One region of the Streptomyces sp. NPDC036815 genome, then DNA from elsewhere that is predicted to be linked to it. Evidence: riboswitches for the same ligand, from Rfam matches in the RefSeq annotation. Region 1 holds a riboswitch; each other region holds the start of a gene.

Region 1 (3,182 bases):
CGGCACCGCGCACACGGCGACCCGCAGCACGTCCTCGCCGACCGGCGGGGCCACCACGGACTCCCGGACGGCGCCCCGCAGGGACACCCGCAGGCCGTCCTCCTCGTCGATGCCCAGCCCGTGCTGGAACGGCAGCACACCGAACGTGCGCCGCCCGGTGAGCCCGTGCAGCATGTCGAGCCCGGGTTCGAGCAGGGAGACGTCGCCCCGGAACTTGTTCACCAGGTAGCCCGCGACGAGTTCCTGGTCGGCCGCGCTCAGCAGCGCCGTCGTCCCGAAGAACGACGCGAACACCCCGCCCCGGTCGATGTCCCCGACCACCAGTACGGGGAAGCGGGCGGCGCGCGCGATGCCCATGTTCACGATGTCGGTGCGCCGCAGGTTGATCTCGGCGGGACTGCCCGCGCCCTCACAGATCACGGCGTCATACGTGCCCCGGAGCTCCTCCAGGCATCCCACGACCGTGTCGAGCAACTGCGCCTGCCGCCCCCCGTGGTAGCCACGGGCGCTCATCTCGCCCACGGGCCTGCCCATCAGCACGACCTGGCTCGAGCGGTCACCGCCGGGCTTGAGTAGTACGGGGTTCATCAGCGCGCTGGGCTCGACGCGGGCGGCCTGGGCCTGCATGGCCTGGGCCCGGCCGATCTCCGCCCCCTCACGGGTGACGAAGGAGTTGAGGGACATGTTCTGCGCCTTGAACGGCGCGACGGACACCCCTTTGCGGGTCAGCCACCGGCAGATGCCGGCGGTGACGACGCTCTTCCCCGCGTCCGAGGTGGTCCCGGCGACCAGCAGTCCACCGCTCATGCTTTCCCTCTCCTCGACCTTGCCGACCGCAGCACCCAGCGGGCACCCACCACGACCCCGAGGGCGAGCAGGCCGACCCGGCGGGACAGCTCGGCGGCCCGCTCGATGTCCGCCGCCTCGACGTCGCGTCCCGCCGCGTTCAGAACGGGCCGGTGCTCGACCCGGCCCCCGTACGAGAGCGTTCCCCCGAGCCGCACGCCCAGCGCCCCGGCGAAGGCCGCCTCGACGGGCCCGGCGTTCGGGCTCGGGTGCGCGGCCGCGTCGGCGCGCCACGCCCGTACCGCCCCCGAGGGCGAGTCACCGGCCAGCGCCGCGAGCCCCGCGGTGAGCCGCGCGCCCGGCCAGCCGAAGACGTCGTCGAGGCGGGCGGACGCCCAGCCGTAGCGCCGGTACCGGGGCGACTTGTGGCCCACCATCGCGTCCAGCGTGTTGACGGCCCGGAACCCGACGAACCCGGGGACGCCGCCCAGGGCGCCCCACACGAGCGCGCCGACGACCGCGTCGGAGGTGTTCTCGGCGACGGACTCCACGACGGCCCGGGCGATGCCGTCGGCGTCGAGCGCCTGCGGGTCCCGTCCGCACAGGTGCGGCAGCCGCTCCCGCGCGACCTCGATGTCCCCGGCCTCCAGCGCCCCGCCGATGGCCCGCGCCTCCCGCGTCAGCGACGTACCGCCGACGACGGCCCAGGTGGCGGCGGCGGTCAGCGCGACGGACCCGGCCCGGGAGCGGCGTACGAGAGCGGTGGCGAGGGCGGCGGCACCCGCCGCGCCCCCGGCGCACACCACGGCGTGCAGCACACCCCAGCCTCGGTGGTCGCGCCACAGCATCCGCTCGACGGCGCCCGCGGCACGGCCGAACGCGGCGACCGGATGGCCCCGGCGGGGATCGCCGAGCAGCAGGTCACCGAGGAGGCCGGCGGCGGCGCCGTACGCGAAGTCGCGATCGGCACTCATGCGCTCAGCCCGCCGCTGCGCTGAGGAGACGGCTCGTACTCAAGAGAAGGGGCGGCACCGGGCGGCCGAGCATGGCGATATGTCCTCACTCAGGGTGTCCGCGCCCTGGTTCGACGTGATCGGCGGCGAGAGTTCCTGGCTCGCGGGGAATGGCTCCCCGGTGACAGTGGCGGGACCGCGCCGGATTCGCACCGGCTTCCTCTTCTGCCGCCGTAGTTGGCCCGGGCAGTCCACCACGGCCCGCGAAGGCCCGTCAACTCGCTGTTGACCTGCGGCGGGAGAGTGTGTTGGGGCCCACACGGGCGGCCCGCGCGCGGGGCCCGCACGCGAGGTCCTGACATGCGCGTGGGGCGCGGAGCGTCCGTACGCTCCGCGCCCCACGCGGGACGGCTGCCGTCAGGCGACGATCAGGAAGATCCCGTACGCCACCGCCGCCGCGCACAGGGCGAAGCAGGCGTACGCGCCGGTGCGGGCGAGGGGGGCGGCGCCACCGGTGGAGGCGGCCGCCGTCTGCTGCTTGGAGAGGCCGACGATGCCGAGGGTGAAGAGGCCCACCAGGGCCACGGTCACCGCGAGACTGACTCCGAAGACGGAGCCGAGAGCTGCCCAGTCGATGCTCATGCTGGTCTGTCCTTACACGGTCGCGGGCCGGGCGGGGTCCGCCATGGCGCCGGTCGTGGTGGTGGTCGGAGCCGTGACGGTGGCCTTGACGGACGCGTCCGACGCGACGGAAGAGGCCATCGCGCCCACGGGGGGCGGCGTGACGGCGGCGATCGCGGTGGTCACCACGCCCGCGGGCTCGGTGGTCGCGGTGTCGTCGGTGCGGATCTCGTCATCCGTGACGTTGGTGTGGTCGACGGCGTTGCGCCGGGAGAGCGTCCAGATCACGCCCGATCCGGCGATCAGGAGCGCCGCGGTGGCCGTGATGCCCCAGGGGCCCTGCTTGGTGAGGAACTCGGCGCCCGCGCCGACCAGACCCGCGGCCGGCAGGGTCAGGCCCCACGCGACGAACATCCGGGTGGCGGTCGACCAGCGGACGACGCCGCCCTTGCGGCCGAGGCCCGCGCCCATCACGGCGCCCGAGCAGACCTGGGTGGTGGAGAGCGAGAAGCCGATGTGGGAGGAGGCGAGGATCGCGGTCGCGGCGCTGGTCTGGGCAGCGAAGCCCTGCTGCGGCGCGAGGTCGGTCAGGCCCTTGCCCATGGTGCGGATGATGCGCCAGCCACCGAGGTAGGTGCCGAGCGCGATGGCGATGCCGGCCGAGACGATGACCCACATCGGGGGGTTGGCGCCGGGGTTCAGGACGCCGCCCGTGATCAGGGCGAGCGTGATGATGCCCATGGTCTTCTGCGCGTCGTTCGTGCCGTGGGCCAGGGAGACGAGTCCGGCGGAGGCGATCTGGCCTGCGCGGTAGCCCTTGGC
Region 2 (3,182 bases), on a different contig from region 1:
TCCCTGGCGTGCACGTCCTCCAGCGGCCTGCCGCGCCACCTGCCCGGGTCGAGACCGGCCAGCGACGCCACCGCCAGGCCCGCCCCGAGGCCGAGGGCGTCGGCGGTCTGCGCGCAGCGCGCGCCGGGGGAGACGAGGACCTGGCACCCCGTGGGCAGGGTTCCGGCCGCCCGACGCGTCTGGGCCGCACCGGCCGGGTCGAGGGACTCGTCGTCGCCGAACACACCGCGCCGCGCCGCGGCGGTCAGGGCAGGTGTGACGAACAGCACGCGCGTGGTCACGGAACGTCCTTCCGCGGGTGGGGAGTTGGAGAGGCCTTGGCGCATCCCTCAACGGAGTGCGGCGAAGGCGCGCCGGTCCGGGGCTCGCCGCCTTCCGTGGGCTCGGCGTCCCGCACGAATCGCCGCAGGTGCGCGCGGACCGCGTCGGGTTGTTCCAGCCAGGGTTCGTGCCCGGCGCCCTCGATCCGCGTCAGCGGAAGACCGAGCCGGTGCGCCAGGGAAGCGAGTGAGGACAGGGGGCGCGGGTCGTCGGCCCCGCCGAGGAGCTCCGTTCGCGCGGGCAGGCACGCGGACAGGCCGTCGAGATGTGCGTCGAGCGGGTCCGCGCGGCCTTCCCTGCCGAGGTCACCGTTCATCGCCCAGTTGACCGGGCGCCGCCGTCGGGCAGCCTGCGTGGCCCATGCCCATCCGAGTTCGGGATCGGCGTGGTCGGTGGACCACGCCAGTGTGAGCAAGTCGACTTCCTGCTCCTCCGTACGGCCCGTCAACTCCTCCAGCGCGCGGAGCCGCTCCCTCCGTGCGGCGGACATGCGGCGGTCGCGCTCCGCCCGGTACGCGGTGCGCCAGTCACCGCCCCGCAGTGCCGTCCAGTGCAGTCGCGCCCCGTCGCGCATCGATGCGAGGCCCTGCGTCCGAATCGAGGTCACCGCGCAAACCTACCCGGACGTGACCCGCCCGCCCGCTGCCGGGAGCGTCGGACCAACACCGGCCCCACCCGCCGCACACGGCCTCTGAACAGGGGCGTACGCGGTGGTATACGCGCTCGCGTGTGCCACCCCCGCGCCCACGGCGCAAGTTGTCAGCAGATCAGTTGCGCACTAATGTCACCACGCCTTGGTGCACGGGAAATCCGGTGTGATGCCGGTGCGGCCCTCGCCACTGTGATCGGGAAGTCCGGCTCCAGCCCTCGCGGCAGCCACTGGGTACTCACGTACCCGGGAAGGCGGAGTCCGGTCGGTACGACCCGTCAGCCAGGAGACCGGCCAAGGCGCGTTGTCCATCCACGAGGTGCTGGAGAGGGTCTGCCGAGCCATGCACATAGCCGAGGGTTTCCTCCCGCCGGCGCACGCGATCGCCTGGGGCGTAGCGTCCGCGCCGTTCGTCGTCCACGGAGTCCGCTCCCTGACCCGTGAGGTCAGGGAACACCCGGAGAGCACCCTGCTCCTCGGCGCCTCCGGGGCCTTCACATTCGTTCTTTCCGCGTTGAAGATCCCGTCCGTCACGGGCAGTTGCTCGCACCCGACGGGAACCGGCCTCGGAGCGATCCTGTTCCGGCCGCCCATCATGACGGTGCTCGGCACCATCACCCTGCTCTTCCAGGCTCTGCTGCTCGCCCACGGCGGGCTCACCACCCTGGGCGCCAACGTATTCTCGATGGCGATCGTCGGGCCCTGGGCGGGATACGCGGTCTACCGGCTCCTCAAGCGGTACGACGTGCCGCTCATGGTCGCCGTGTTCTTCGGGGCGTTCGTCGCCGACCTGTCCACCTACTGCGTCACCAGCGTCCAGCTGGCCCTGGCGTTCCCCGACCCCAGCAGCGGATTCCTGGGCGCCCTGGGCAAGTTCGGCGGCATCTTCGCCGTCACCCAGATCCCGCTCGCCGTCAGCGAGGGGCTGCTCACCGTCCTGGTGATGCGGCTGCTCGTGCAGTCCAGCAAGGGCGAGCTCACCCGGCTCGGCGTGCTGCTGCAGGGCAAGCGGACCGTGACGACGGCCGAGACGAAGACGGGGGCCAACGCCTGATGAGCCGGAACGCGAAGATCAACATTCTGCTGCTCGTGGTCGTCGCCGCGCTCGCGGTGCTGCCCCTGGCACTCGGACTCGGCGACGACAAGGAAGAACCGTTCGCAGGCGCCGACGCGCAGGCCGAGACGGCGATCACCGAGATGGAGCCGGACTACGAACCGTGGTTCTCCCCGCTGTACGAACCCCCCTCCGGGGAGATCGAGTCGGCGCTCTTCGCCCTGCAGGCGGCCATGGGCGCCGGGGTGCTCGCGTACTACTTCGGGCTGCGCAAGGGACGCCGCCAGGGCGCGGAGCAGCTCCTCGAGCAGCGCGAGCGGACCGGTTCGCCGACCGGTTCGACGCCCGACGCGGCGGACAAGCGGCCCGAGACCGAGCAGGTCTGACCCGGCGTGCTGCCCATCGACGCGGCGGCGCACAGCAGCCGCTGGCGCCGCCGTCACCCCGTGGACAAGGCCGTGCTCGGGCTCGGCCTCACCGTCCTCGCCATCTCCCTGCCGCCCTGGCCGGGCGCCGCCCTGGTGGTCCTCGCGGCGCTCGTCCTGCTGCTCGGACCCGCGGGCGTGCCGCCCCGCAAGCTGTGGCGCGCCTACCGGGTGCCGCTCGGCTTCTGCGTCACGAGCGCCCTGACGCTGCTCGTCCAACTCGGCGGCCCCGACGGGTTCGTGACGCTCGCCGACGGTGGTCCCGCGCGCGCGGGCGGCCTGCTCCTGCGGACTTCCGCCGCCTCGCTCGGGGTGCTCCTGTTCGCCTTCACCACGCCGATGTCGGACCTGTTGCCGCGGCTGGTGAAGGCGGGCGTGCCCGCGCCGGTCGTGGACGTCGCACTCGTCACGTACCGGATGAGCTTCCTGCTCCTGGACTCCATGAGCCGGATCCGCCAGGCGCAGGCCGCCCGGCTCGGCCACACCACCCGCGCCGCCACCTGGCGCTCCCTGGCCGGTCTCGGCGCCACCGCGTTCGTGCGGGCCTTCGACCGGGCGGGCCGGCTGCAGGCCGGGCTCGCGGGACGCGGCTACGACGGCACGCTGCGGGTCCTCGTGCCCGACGCCCGGATCTCCCGGCGCTTCGTGGCCGCGGCCGCGGTACTCCTCGCGGGCCTCGTGGCCCTCACCCTCGTACTGGAAAGGTTCCTTCCATGACCGAGCCGAGGGCTCT
Region 3 (3,182 bases), 1.3 Mb from region 1:
CGACCTGGCGCTCAACGGCCAGGGCCCGAAGTTCTTCACCAAGCTCACGAAGAACGGCCTGCCGCTGACCGGCACCACCGTCTCGGCCGCCTTCATGCTCGTCGGCGTCTGGATCAACTACCAGTGGCCGGGCGAGGCGTTCAACTACGTCGTCTCCTTCGCCACCATCTCCGGCATGTGGGCCTGGATCATGATCCTGGCCTGCCAGATCCGCTACCGCCGCAAGGCCGACCGCGGCGAGCTGCCGCAGTCCACCTTCCGCGCCCCCGGTGCCCCCTTCACCAGCTGGTTCGCCCTGCTCTTCATCGGCATGGTCATCGTGATGATGGGCGTCGACAAGGACGCGCGGATCTCGCTGTACGCCGCTCCGGTCTGGGCCGCGATCCTCACGGTCTCCTACCTGGTCCTCAAGAGCCGCAACCCGGAGGCCGCGGCCTTCAACCGGCAGAAGGTCGGCGTCTCCGACTCCGTCGAGAAGGACTGACCCGCACCGGAAGGGCTGAGGCTCCCCAAGGCCCCTGTCCAGCATTCGGGCCCGCCCGTACCACACTTCGGTACGGTGCGGGCCCTCTGCTTATCCTGACTCCCATGCTGACCATCACCCAGGCCCTCCACGACCAGATCGTCGCGCACGCGCGCCAGGACCACCCCGACGAGGCCTGCGGTGTGGTCGCGGGTCCGGCGGGCACCGGCCGCCCCGAGCGCTTCATCCCGATGCTGAACGCGGCCCGCTCGCCCACGTTCTACGAGTTCGACTCGGGCGACCTCCTCAAGCTCTACCGCGACATGGACGACCGCGACGAGGAGCCGGTGATCGTCTACCACTCGCACACCGCGACCGAGGCCTACCCCTCGCGCACCGACATCACCTACGCCAACGAGCCCGGCGCGCACTACGTCCTGGTCTCCACGGCGGACACCGACGGCGCGGGCCCCTTCCAGTTCCGCTCCTACCGGATCGTGGAAGGCGTGGTCACCGAGGAAGAGGTGCAGGTCGTCGAGGCATACTGACCCCGACCACCCTTGAGGCGGCAGGAGCCAGGAAGCCGGTGCGAACCCGGCACGGTCCCGCCACTGTGACCCCGTCCCTCCGGCCGATACCGGCCGGGGCGGGGGAGTCAGGAACTGACCTGCCGCCTTTCTCCACGCAACGCAGGGGACGCGGAAATCCCCTGGAGGAGGCAGCTCAGCCATGTCCCGCCGCCACACCGGCATACGCGCACTCGCCGCGGCCGCCCTGCTCGTCCCGCTCGCCGCATGCTCCTCGCCCGGCCCGGACGGAGACACGAAGCCCGCCGCCAAGGCCGCCGGATTCCCGTACACCGTCACCAACTGCGGTGTGCGGACGACGTACGACGCGCCCCCGAAGCGCGCCGTCACCATGAATCAGCACGCCACCGAGGTGATGCTCGAACTCGGCCTCGGCGACAGACTCGTGGGCACCGCCTACCTCGACGACAGGGTCCTGCCCGCGTACGAGAAGGCGTACGAGGCAATCCCGGTGCTCGCCAAGGAGTACCCCTCCTACGAGAAGCTGCTCGCCGCCGACCCGGACTACGTGTACGGCGGCTACGCGAGCGCCTTCCTCGCCGGTGACGGCCGCAGCCGGGCGGCCCTCGCCAAGTCCGGCATCGACAGCCGCCTCAACGTCGAGGGCTGCGCCGAGCACCCCGTCTCCATGGACGACGTCTACCGCGAGGTCCGCGAGGTCGGCGCCACGTTCGGGGTGCGGGCCCGCGCCGACCAGTGGATCAACGGTGCCCGCCGCGAACTGGCCGCCACCGCCGCCAAGTCCACGTCCCGGGGCAAGAAGGCCCGCTCCGTCTTCGTCTACGACAGCGGTGACAAGACCGCGTTCACGGCGGGCGGCCGGGGCATCGGCAACGACATCATCGAACGGGCGGGCGGCCACAACGTCTTCGCCGACGTCGACAAGTCCTTCAGCGACGCGTCCTGGGAGAAGGTCGTCGAGCGCGCGCCCGAGACCATCCTGATCCTCGACTACGGCGCCACGACGGTCGCCCAGAAGAAGAAGCGCCTCCTCGACGACCCGGCCCTCCAGGACATTCCGGCCATCAAGAACAAGAGCTTCGCGGTCCTGCCCCTGTCGGACGTGGTCACCGGCGTACGAGCACCGGAGGCGGTGAGGAAACTGGCGGCGCAGCTGTGATCCAGCCCGTCCGGCGTTCGAGGACGAGCCCGCAGGGCGACAGACGGCACGCAAGGGGACGGCGCCTCATCGTCCTGGCGGTACTCACGGCCGCCCTGGCGGGAGCGATACTCGCCGGGCTGGCCCTGGGCTCGGTGCGGATCCCCCCGGCGCAGGTCATGGACATCCTCACGGGGAGGGCGGAACCCTCCCCGTTCCGCACGATCGTCCTCGACGTCAGACTCCCCAGGGTCCTGCTCGGCGCAGCCGTCGGCGCGGGACTGGCCGTTATCGGCACCGTCCTCCAGGCCCTCGTCCGCAACCCCCTCGCCGACCCGTTCCTGCTCGGCGTCTCCTCGGGCGCCTCCGTCGGCGCGGTCTGCGCCATCGTGCTCGGCAGCGTCTTCGGGCTCGGCGCCGCCCTGTCGACCACCGTCACGATCCCGGCCGCCGCCTTCGCGGGCGCCCTGATCTCGCTGGTCCTCGTCTATGCCCTGGCCAGAAGCGGCGGCGGCTTCGCCACCGGCCGCCTGATCCTCGCGGGCGTCGCCGTCTCGTACATCCTGTCCGCGCTGACCAGCCTCATCCTGGTCACCGCCGACAGCGCGGACCACCTCAAGGAGGTCATGTACTGGACGCTCGGCGGCCTCGGCAGCGCCCGCTGGGACATGCTCGCCCTGCCCTGCGCCACGCTGGTCGTCGGCACGGCCCTCCTGATGGCCATGGCCCGCCCCCTCGACCTGCTCCTCGCCGGGGAGGAGGGCGCCACCGTCCTCGGCCTGGACGCCGCCCGCTTCCGCGTCGGCGTCTTCGTGCTCGCCTCGCTCCTCACCGGCGTCCTGGTCGCCTACAGCGGGGCCATCGGCTTCGTCGGCCTGATGGTCCCGCACGCCGCCCGCATGCTGGTCGGCGCCGCCCACCGCGCGCTGCTGCCGGTCGTCGCGCTGATGGGCGCGGTCTTCCTGGTCGTCGCCGACCTCGCCGCGCGCACCGTCGCCGCGCCGCAGGACATCCCCGTGGGCGTGCTCACCGC
Region 4 (3,182 bases), 450 kb from region 1:
GGCGCCCGCCGAGACCGACACCGCTCCCCCGCCGACCCCGAGGACGACGACCGCGACCGCGCCCGTGGACGCCCCGGACGACACCCCGAGCACGAAGGGGTCCGCGAGGGGGTTGCGGAGCAGGGACTGCATGACCGCCCCGCAGACCGCGAGGCCCGCGCCGCACACCGCGGCGAGCAGGGTGCGGGGCATCCGCAGGTTCCAGACGATGCCGTCCCTGATCGGGGTGAGCGGGGTCTCGCCCCAGCCGAGGTGGGCGGCGACGGTCGACCACACGTCGGGCACGGAGATGTCCGCGGGGCCGATGGTGACGGCCACGGACACGGAGAGGAGGAGCGCGACGACGCCCAGCGACCAGAGCAGGCCCAGGCGCAGCCCTGTCCGCAGGCCGTGCGGCGGGGCGGGCGGGTGTACGGCACCGGGTGCCACGTCCCGCATGCCCCGTGCCACGTCCCGCGTGCCGGGCGCCACCTCCTCCGTGCCCCGTGCCCCGTCCTGCGCCCCGTCCTGCGTGCCCCGTGCCCCGTCCCGCGTGCCGGGCGCCACCTCCTCCGTGCCGGGCGCCACCCCGCCCACCCGCGTCACGTGACGAGTCCGAACTTCCGCAGCGCGGCCGCGACCTGTTCGATGCCGTCGACCGTGCGGATCGTGGGGTTCATGGCCTGGCCGCTGAGCAGCACGTACCGCTTCTTCTTCACGGCGGTCAGGTTCTTCGTCGCCGGGTTGGACTCCAGGAACTCGATCTTCGCGGCGGCGCTCTCGGCCGACTGCGACTTGCGCGTGAGGTCGCCGAGGACGATGACGTCGGGGTCGCGGTCGGCGACGGTCTCCCAGTTGATCTGGGGCCACTCCTCGCGGGTGTCGTCGAAGACGTTCTTCGCGCCGAGTTCGCGGGTGATGATGCCGGGGGCGCCGCAGCAGCCCGCCATGTACGGGGCGTCGGAATTGGCGAACCAGTACATGAGGCGCGCGTCGGAGGCGTCGATGTCCTTCGTGGCCGCCGTGACGCGGTCCTTCATGCCCGCGATCAGCTTCTCGCCGCGCTTCTTCACGTCGAAGACCTTCGCGAGGTCGCGCACCTCGCCGTAGACGCTCTCCATGGTGAGGGTCTTCACGCGCTTGCCGTCGCCCGCGCCGTCGTTGTCCTTGCCCGCGCAGTCGGTGGGCGAGACGTAGACGGGCACGCCGAGCTCGCCGAACTTCGTACGGTCGGCGACGCCGCCCTTGCCGACCGTGTAGAGGAAGGAGGCGCTGACGAAGTCCGGCTCCTTGGCGAGGACCTTCTCCAGCGACGGGTAGCGGTCGGCGAGGCGCTCCACCTTCGCGTTGTCCTTCGCCAGGTTCTTCAGGACCGGGTCGGTCCAGGTGCCGGTGCCCACCATCCGGTCGGCGAGGCCGAGGGAGAGCAGGATCTCCGTGGATCCCTGGTCGAGGGAGACGGCCCGCCGCGGCGGCGCCGTCACCTTCGCCTCCTTGCCGCAGGAGGTGACCGTGACCGGATAGCCGTCGGCGCTCCCGCCCCCGGAGTGCGCGGAGTTCCGTGCGGAGCCGTCGCCGCACGCGGTGAGCGCGAGCAGACCGGCACAGAGGAGGGCGAATGTACGGGCTGTCGAGGACACGTGATCCCTTGAGTCTCACGGCTCATACGCGGAGCCTGGCCTGCGTCACGACCTCCGTCGCCCGGTGTGCGAGCGGAGGCGCCAGCAGGTCTTCGGACTCGGGATCGACCGGGCGGGGCGCCTTCCCGGGCGTCCGGAGACACCCAGTGGCCGTGGCCCCGCCCGTCCCCCTCACCGCTGCGCGTCAGTTCCGGATTCGCACCGGATTCCCTGGCCCAGGTGTGGGTTTGACTGGCTTGCGCAAGTTATCACGCACCTGTCACACGCCTTCACGTGGTCGGCGCGGGCCTCGGCTCGCCGCGGTAGGTGCCGAACGACCAGCGGTTTCCCTCCGGGTCCTCGATGGCGAACTCGCGGCTGCCGTACGGCTTGTCCTCGATCTCGGCGGTGATCTTCACGCCCGCCCCGGTGAGGCGGCGGTACAGGTCGTCCACCCGGGCGGTGACGACGTAGGCGCCCCCGGTGCCGGGTGTGCCGCAGGTGGCCGCGGCCTCCGGGTCGTACGAGCCGAGCATGATGCCACCGCCCTCGGGCCAGTCGAGCTGGGCGTGGGCGACGCGGCCCCCGTCCTCGTAGACGGCGGTGCGCAGGAAGCCGACGGTGTCGACGAGGAAGTCGATCAGCGCGGGGGCGTCCTGGGCCTGCACGCCCGGCCAGACGGCGGGAGGGGGCGTGGTGAGGTGCTCACCCGCGGCGGGGGCCGGCTCGGGGTTCGGGTTCGGTGTGGTGTGCGGTGTGGTGTTCATGTCTTCGAGTCTTCGTCCTTGCCGTGCGCCCCGGCTTGGATATTCCGGCACTCTTCGGCCAGCCAGTGGGTGGGGCTCGCCCCGGTGTACTGCCGGAAGTCGCGGACGAGGTGCGAGTGGTCGTAGTAGCCGGTGTCGGCCGCGACCCGGGCGAGGTCCGGCGGGGCGCCCGCCGCGACGGCGCGGACCACGGCGGCCTTGGCGTGCTGGAAGCGCATGAGGCGCGCGGCCTGCTTGGGGCTGAGGCCGGTCTCGGCGCGGAACAGCGCGGTCAGCCTCCGCTCGCTGAGCGCGACGTGCCGGGACAGGCCGCCCAGGGTGCCCGTGCCGCGGTGCCGGGCCAGCCAGGCCCAGGCCTCGGCGACCTCGGGGCGGACGGCCCCCGCGGCGCGGCCGTCGGACGCGCGCCGCCGCAGGTAGGCGGAGAGGTGGGTGAACCGGTCCGCCCAGGTGTCCAGTTCGCACAGCCGCTCCCGTACGTCGGCGGCGCGGTCGCCGAACACGTCGGCGCCGTCGACGACGAGCTGACCGGTCAGGTCGGCCGCGGGCACGCCGAGGAGTGCCCGGGCCGCGAGGGGGTGCACGGCGAGCTGGATGCCCGCCTCGTGCTCGGGCTGGACGACGTACGCGGGGCTCCGGTGCAGGCCGCCCACGACGATCTCGGTGCGTGCCGCGTCCGGCCCCGTGGCCCGGTCGGGGGTGGCGCCGGTGGCGATGGGCCCGTCGAGCGAGAAGATCACCGTCAGGTACGGCGAGGGCAGGCCCCGGTGCAGGGCGGGGCGCTGCCCCGCGGTGCGGTAGCCGACGGCGGAGACGA

Evidence for each region. Region 1 has a riboswitch for cobalamin ahead of ACZ69I_RS05790 (cobalamin biosynthesis protein). Riboswitches for the same ligand answer to the same signal wherever they lie in the genome.
Region 2: another riboswitch for cobalamin. It lies ahead of ACZ69I_RS34260 (energy-coupling factor ABC transporter permease); the one in region 1 lies ahead of ACZ69I_RS05790 (cobalamin biosynthesis protein).
Region 3: another riboswitch for cobalamin. It lies ahead of ACZ69I_RS00175 (ABC transporter substrate-binding protein); the one in region 1 lies ahead of ACZ69I_RS05790 (cobalamin biosynthesis protein).
Region 4: another riboswitch for cobalamin. It lies ahead of ACZ69I_RS03720 (ABC transporter substrate-binding protein); the one in region 1 lies ahead of ACZ69I_RS05790 (cobalamin biosynthesis protein).

Annotation. Positions count from the first base shown of each region.
Region 1 covers NZ_JBVJPW010000001.1:1,290,223-1,293,404, forward strand. The annotation lists gene ACZ69I_RS05785 (cobyric acid synthase) at 1-807, opposite strand, end outside; gene ACZ69I_RS05790 (cobalamin biosynthesis protein) at 804-1,760, opposite strand; cobalamin riboswitch at 1,868-2,013, opposite strand; gene ACZ69I_RS05795 (hypothetical protein) at 2,157-2,381, opposite strand; gene ACZ69I_RS05800 (inorganic phosphate transporter) at 2,394-3,182, opposite strand, start outside.
Region 2 covers NZ_JBVJPW010000025.1:101,664-104,845, reverse strand. The annotation lists gene ACZ69I_RS34270 (histidine phosphatase family protein) at 1-281, opposite strand, end outside; gene ACZ69I_RS34265 (alpha/beta fold hydrolase) at 278-928, opposite strand; cobalamin riboswitch at 1,100-1,283, shown strand; gene ACZ69I_RS34260 (energy-coupling factor ABC transporter permease) at 1,314-2,024, shown strand; gene ACZ69I_RS34255 (energy-coupling factor ABC transporter substrate-binding protein) at 2,024-2,410, shown strand; gene cbiQ (cobalt ECF transporter T component CbiQ) at 2,417-3,166, shown strand; gene ACZ69I_RS34245 (energy-coupling factor ABC transporter ATP-binding protein) at 3,163-3,182, shown strand, end outside.
Region 3 covers NZ_JBVJPW010000001.1:31,554-34,735, forward strand. The annotation lists gene ACZ69I_RS00165 (amino acid permease) at 1-484, shown strand, start outside; gene ACZ69I_RS00170 (M67 family metallopeptidase) at 589-1,011, shown strand; cobalamin riboswitch at 1,017-1,148, shown strand; gene ACZ69I_RS00175 (ABC transporter substrate-binding protein) at 1,193-2,170, shown strand; gene ACZ69I_RS00180 (FecCD family ABC transporter permease) at 2,239-3,182, shown strand, end outside.
Region 4 covers NZ_JBVJPW010000001.1:843,467-846,648, reverse strand. The annotation lists gene ACZ69I_RS03725 (FecCD family ABC transporter permease) at 1-438, opposite strand, end outside; gene ACZ69I_RS03720 (ABC transporter substrate-binding protein) at 582-1,619, opposite strand; cobalamin riboswitch at 1,686-1,870, opposite strand; gene ACZ69I_RS03715 (VOC family protein) at 1,889-2,365, opposite strand; gene ACZ69I_RS03710 (AraC family transcriptional regulator) at 2,362-3,182, opposite strand, start outside.